2 regions of the Lysinibacillus sp. 2017 genome follow, and region 1 is predicted to be linked to the other one. Evidence: a T-box and tRNA genes for the amino acid it is inferred to sense, from the RefSeq annotation. Region 1 holds a T-box; the other holds one or more tRNA genes.
The links. The T-box of region 1 lies ahead of DCE79_RS12610 (valine--tRNA ligase). A T-box ahead of a tRNA ligase gene usually reads a tRNA of that ligase, here a tRNA-Val.
Positions count from the first base shown of each region.

Region 2: it has a tRNA-Val gene. The T-box ahead of DCE79_RS12610 (valine--tRNA ligase) is inferred to sense a tRNA for this amino acid. The anticodon was not compared.

Region 1 is NZ_CP029002.1:2,576,781-2,580,199, reverse strand. Features, by position in the region: gene DCE79_RS12620 (alanine racemase) at 1-637, shown strand, start outside; gene DCE79_RS12615 (hypothetical protein) at 696-887, opposite strand; T-box leader at 1,013-1,396, shown strand; gene DCE79_RS12610 (valine--tRNA ligase) at 1,451-3,419, shown strand, end outside.
Region 2 is NZ_CP029002.1:3,591,819-3,595,237, reverse strand. Features, by position in the region: tRNA gene DCE79_RS17625 (tRNA-Asn) at 794-869, shown strand; tRNA gene DCE79_RS17620 (tRNA-Glu) at 989-1,063, shown strand; tRNA gene DCE79_RS17615 (tRNA-Val) at 1,111-1,186, shown strand; tRNA gene DCE79_RS17610 (tRNA-Tyr) at 1,215-1,298, shown strand; tRNA gene DCE79_RS17605 (tRNA-Gln) at 1,312-1,386, shown strand; tRNA gene DCE79_RS17600 (tRNA-Lys) at 1,401-1,473, shown strand; gene rocF (arginase) at 1,671-2,576, shown strand; gene sigW (RNA polymerase sigma factor SigW) at 2,732-3,295, shown strand; gene DCE79_RS17585 (zf-HC2 domain-containing protein) at 3,309-3,419, shown strand, end outside.

The DNA of each region.
Region 1 (3,419 bases):
GACAGAAGCATTCACGTTTCCAAGCTATCTAGGAAACGTAACCGGGGCTACTTTAACAGTAAAACCAAATTGGCAACAAGAAGAACTAGAGGATTCTATTGTTTTAAAAGGGGTGTATGTAATCAAAGGGAATGTCCAATTTGATTTTATACCAATTGAAGATGAAAAGGCTATAGAAGGTACTTTTATCGAGCATCTCGATATTGAGCAAGATCAAGCTTATTTCGAATATGCATTACCATTTTCAATTGACTTCCCACGTGATGATGTTGAGAAAATTACGATGAGGGTAGAGGATCAGGCAGCTAGCTTTGAAAAAGGCACTAATTGCACTTGCACATGGCAAGTATGCTGTGAAGTTGAAAAGAAGGCAGCTGTAATAGTAGAGAAGAAAGAAGCCGTAATAGTAGAGAAGCAGGAAGCTCCTGTAGTAGAAAAGAAGGTAGAAGAGGAAATTGTGCAACAACCGATAGAATTGGAAGTTAAGCAACTTGCTGTAGAAGAAGTAGACCTAGAATATGTGAAGTCATTTGTTGTAGAGGGTAAAGAAACGACAACAGAAGAAGTTGATTTTTTTGAACAGCTAGCGGAAGCGTATAGTGTTGTACAAGTACAATTAAAGAATGGAAATAAGTAGAATTAAGGTAGCGTGTAGGCCGCCCAAAAAGTGATAAACTTTTTGGGCGGCCTTTTCATTAAATAAAATCAACTATCAGCAAGTAGCTAATGACAATTAAAAAGAATAATAAAAAAATATCGCCTGTTGTCGGAACAAAAATGGTGCGTAACGCTTGAAATACCGTAATTGGGATGATGCAATGTTTCATAAAAAAACGTATTTTTCTTAGCCAAGGAGGAAGTAAATAAGGATTATAGCCTTTGCGCAAAACTCATCATCTCCTTTTAAAAAGTATATGCAACAACGTATGTTTAGTTCGTGTAAATTATCTCTTTTAAGAGTAGCACTTGAAATTTTATGTAAAACCGCTTAAAATAAGGGGCAACTATATATTTTGAAGTGAAGACTAGGAAGAGTATGTTGGACCATGGTGTGTAGAGAGGAAACGGTAGCTGAAAAGTTTCTACATCGTACTGACAGAAGGTAGCCTACGAGCTGACTTAGTGAACATACAGTAGCTAAGTTCCGGTTAAACACCGTTATCGAATGAAGTGCCGTTTAGGTATAGTAAGCTGTATATTTTGTATGCGAGCGCTTGACTCTTATAAAGGGTCAAAAGAAAGCGCTTGTCAGACAAGGAACGAAGCCGAATGAAGACGCAAATTGAACATGTAGTTCATGAGCGGACGATTGAGGCAAGTGACGAAGTATGCGAGCGCTTGACTTGACCCGACGGAATTAAAGGTGGTACCGCGAACTAACTCCCTCGTCCTTTTTTATAAAAAGACGACGGGAGTTTTTTTATTTTCTAAAAAAAAGGAGAGATTCATCATGACGGAAATTACAATGCCAACAAAGTATGATCCACAAGCAACAGAAGCCGGCCGCTATGAATGGTGGTTAAATGGTAAATTTTTTGAAGCAGATCCAAAAAGCGAGAAGGAACCTTATTCAATCGTAATCCCACCACCAAACGTAACAGGTAAATTACACCTTGGTCACGCATGGGATACAACATTACAAGATATTTTAATCCGTATGAAACGCATGCAAGGGTACGATGCGCTATGGTTACCAGGTATGGACCACGCAGGGATTGCAACACAAGCGAAAGTAGAAGAAAAACTACGCGGTGAAGGCATTACTCGTTACGACTTAGGTCGTGAAAAATTCTTAGAGAAAACATGGGAATGGAAAGGTGAATATGCCTCTCACATTCGTTCACAATGGTCTAAATTAGGTTTAGCATTAGATTACTCAAAAGAACGTTTCACATTAGATGAAGGTCTTTCTGCAGCGGTAAAAGAAGTTTTCGTTAAATTATATGAAAAAGGCTTAATCTACCGTGGCGAACGTATTATTAACTGGGATCCAGCAGCCAAAACAGCTTTATCTGACATCGAAGTAATCCACAAAGAAGTAGAAGGTGCATTCTACCATATGGAATACCCACTTGCAGATGGCTCTGGTGTGTTACGTGTTGCAACAACGCGTCCAGAAACAATGCTTGGTGACTCTGGTGTTGCTGTACACCCAGACGATGAGCGTTATGCACATTTAGTAGGTAAAACAGTAATCCTTCCAATTGTTGGACGTGAAATTCCAATCGTTGCCGATGATTATGTGGATAAAGATTTCGGTACAGGTATCGTTAAGATGACACCAGCGCATGACCCGAACGACTTTGAAGTAGGTAACCGTCATAACTTAGAACGTATTTTAGTGATGAATGAAGACGGCACTATGAATGATTTAGCTGGCAAATATGCAGGTATGGATCGTTTCGAATGCCGTAAACAAATTGTTGCCGACTTACAAGAAGCTGGTATCTTAGTTGAAATCGAGCCGCACGTACACCAAGTAGGTCACTCTGAACGTACAAACGCAGTAGTAGAACCTTACCTATCAAAACAATGGTTCGTAAAAATGGGACCACTTGCTGAACAAGCGTTAGCTATGCAAGCAGAAGAGGACGAAAAAGTAAACTTCGTACCAAATCGTTTCGAAAACACATATAACCGTTGGATGGAAAATATCCATGACTGGTGTATTTCTCGTCAATTATGGTGGGGTCACCAAATTCCAGCTTGGTATCACAACGAAACAGGCGAACTTTATGTAGGGAAAGAAGCACCTGCTGATAAAGAAAACTGGACGCAAGATGAAGATGTACTAGATACATGGTTCTCATCTGCATTATGGCCGTTCTCTACAATGGATTGGCCAAACGAAGAAAGTGAATTATACAAACGTTACTATCCAACAAACACATTAGTAACGGGTTATGACATCATCTTCTTCTGGGTTAGCCGCATGATCTTCCAAGGGAAAGAATTCACGGGCGAACGTCCATTTAAAGACGTATTAATCCACGGTTTAGTGCGTGATGCAGAAGGTCGCAAAATGTCTAAATCTCTAGGTAACGGTGTTGACCCAATGGATGTTATCTCTGAGTATGGTGCAGATTCATTACGTTACTTCTTAGCAACTGGTTCTTCTCCAGGTCAAGATTTACGTTACACAACTGAAAAAGTAGAGTCTACATGGAACTTTGTAAATAAAATTTGGAACGCATCACGCTTTGCATTAATGAATATGGAAGGCTTAACTTTCGAACAAATCGATTTGACAGGTGACCTTTCTACTGCAGACAAATGGATCTTAACACGCTTAAACGAAACAATTGAACATGTAACGGAATTAGCGGATAAATATGAGTTCGGTGAAGTAGGTCGTCACCTTTACAACTTCATCTGGGATGACTTCTGTTCTTGGTACATCGAAATGGCGAAATTACCAT
Region 2 (3,419 bases), 1.0 Mb from region 1:
AAAGTTTATTGTACATAATGTAGTTTAAATAGATATCTAAGAAGAAGTTAACGATTATAAAATCGGTGGCTTCTTTTTATTATGAAAAATTTGAAACATTTATGAAAATCTAAATAAGCAGTGGTACTGAATTGAAATTAAGGAATGAAAAAGGCAGAAAAGAATACTGTATGTAACAAGCGCTGAATTCGGGTTGTTATACGTTGAATAACGAAGAATCATATAAAACAACCTACTCCATCAATAGAACAAATAGAGAGGTGATGGGAAGATCCTGGTATGTATAAGGATCTTGTTAATTCAAAGTGATTGATTAGTCGTTAAAATAGCTTTGTAAAGACCATAAGAACTAACTTAATGACTATCATGCATACAGAAATGGTTTATCGATAAAGACAACGGAGAACTCCAATAAGAGCTTATAAGCTTAAAAGGTTAGCAGAGGTTTTATCTATGCTATACAATGGATTCCATCTATTCCATTTAATAAACGTGATATTAATGGAAATATTGTTAATTAGAAAAGGAAAAATTAATATCATATGCGTATGTTGAAGATGAAAAAGGGTTACTATACAGTAAGTAAGGCGCTTTATGTATCTTTAATTGTAGTTACTTCATTGATTACATTAGTAGGAGTAAATGCATATATCTTCTCGTTTAATTTAAATAATCTAAAAATATTGAAATGTTTTTAAACTATTTAAAAAAATCGCTTGTATAAATTTAAAACCTTGCTATAATAAAAAATGTACTAAAGAGAAGCACTCAAGTACATACATAATAATAGCGTTCCGAAGTAGCTCAGTTGGTAGAGCATCCGGCTGTTAACCGGCAGGTCGCAGGTTCGAGTCCTGCCTTCGGAGCCATTTTTTTTTGCTTTTTTATAAAGAAGAATATTTTTCTGAAAAAGTTTTAAAAAAGGGTTGCACTGCTATAAAAATGATGATATTATAAATATTGTCTTAAAGAGAACGTCATTATAAATGGCCCGTTGGTCAAGCGGTTAAGACACCGCCCTTTCACGGCGGTAACACGAGTTCGATTCTCGTACGGGTCACCATTTTTATTAAGGCTACATAAAAGAATATTGATAACACTTGTTAGTATGGAGGATTAGCTCAGCTGGGAGAGCACCTGCCTTACAAGCAGGGGGTCGGCGGTTCGAGCCCGTCATCCTCCACCATCTATTTTTAACAGTGTTATATTGTGTCGGAGAGGTAGCGAAGTGGCTAAACGCGGCGGACTGTAAATCCGCTCCTTAGGGTTCGGCGGTTCGAACCCGCCCCTCTCCACCATCTTTTAAATGTTTGGGGTATAGCCAAGCGGTAAGGCAACGGATTTTGATTCCGTCATGCCCTGGTTCGAATCCAGGTTCCCCAGCCATTTTTTCTTTTTATGAGCCATTAGCTCAGTTGGTAGAGCATCTGACTTTTAATCAGAGGGTCGTAGGTTCGAATCCTACATGGCTCACTTTTATTTAAATATACGAAGTGCACTTAAATATAAAAATCCAATCCTTTACTTAATGAAAATTAGGTAAAGGATTTTTTGCGTTTAAAAAGGAAAATCCATGCTGAATCTCGAAATTTCAATAGAGTGAGAATTATGAGCTGAGAAGAGCTGAGCCTGTATGAAACATAATAAGCAGATCTAAGGGGATGACAAACATGGAAAATAAATATGTTTCAATTATTGGGGTACCATGTGATTATGGACAACAACGACGAGGGGTGGACATGGGGCCAAGTGCGATTCGTTATGCAGGATTGCAAGCTAGATTAGCGGCGCTTGGCTACGATGTAGAAGACGAAGGCAATATTCAAGTATTAGATCCAGCTGTTACCGAACAACAAGATGAGAAGCTCCTTAATTTAGATGAGGTTGTTAATGTAAGTACCGCATTAGCAGAGAAGGTTCAGGCTGTTTTACAAAAGCAGCGAATGCCACTTGTTTTAGGGGGCGATCATAGTATCGCGATTGGGACGCTAGCAGGGCTGTCGACAAGATATGAAAATATGGGTGTGATTTGGTTTGATGCACATGCCGATTTAAATACACCAGATACGACACCGTCAGGCAATATTCATGGGATGCCACTTGCAACAAGTCTGGGCCTTGGTCATGAGCGTTTAACGTCAATTTTACATATGGCGCCAAAAATTAAACAGGAGAACATTGTTATTATTGGTGGACGTTCGATAGATGAAGGAGAAAGAGCATTAATTAAAGAGTGTGGGATTAAAATATATACAATGCATGAGATTGACCGCTTAGGGATGACACATGTAATGGAAGAAACCATGAAATATTTCCGTGCACGACAAATTGATGGTTTGCATTTATCGCTGGATTTAGATGCGTTAGATCCACTATACACTCCTGGAGTGGGGACTCCCGTAGCTGGAGGAATTACGTATCGTGAAAGTCATTTAGCTATGGAAATGATTCAAGAGTCAGGATTACTGACATCTACTGAATTTGTTGAGGTGAATCCGATTTTAGATGAGCTTAATAAAACAGCAGACGTGGCAGTTGCGCTGATAGGATCATTATTTGGTGAAACTTTGGTATGAATATTCGGAAAATACCCAATCAAGCAGAAAAAATTTTGCTATAATGATAGTACGTATTTAACGATGGTTAAAAAGAATTTATTTATTTAAAACGAAACCTTTTTAAAACCCATACGTAAATATAGAACAGCTAAAAAGGTGGAGAGGAAAGACAAATGGATGCGTTAGTGAATAAAAGAATAAAACAAGTGCTTAAAGGTGATCAAAACGCATATGCCGATATTGTTAACCTCTACCAGCACAAGCTGTACCAGGTGTGTTACCGTATGCTTGGCAACAAACAAGAAGCTGAAGATATTGCACAAGAGGCTTTTATTCGTGCATATATTAATCTTCATTCGTACGACCAAAAACGAAAATTTTCGACTTGGCTCTATCGGATTGCGACGAATCTATGTATCGACCGCATTCGAAAAAAGAAGCCAGATTATTATTTAGATGCAGAAGTTGCGGGTACAGAGGGGTTAGATATGTATTCACAAATCGCTGCAGACGAACAGCTTCCAGAAGAGGCTGTAGAACAAATGGAGCTTCAAGATCGTATTCAGTATGAAATTAGTCGCTTGCCTGATAAATATCGTTCGGTAATCGTTTTAAAATATATTGAGGAATTATCACTTCAAGAGATTAGTGAAATTTTAGATATGCCACTCGGTACTGTGAAAACACGTATCCATCGTGGACGAGAAGCTTTACGCAAGCAGTTAAACAATTTATAGGAGGACGATACGCATGAATACGTGTGCATCACAATTCGTGGATTATATGCACGAATATTTAGATGGTGATATAAGTCGAGAGCATGAGCAAACACTTAAACGACATTTACAAACATGTTCAAAT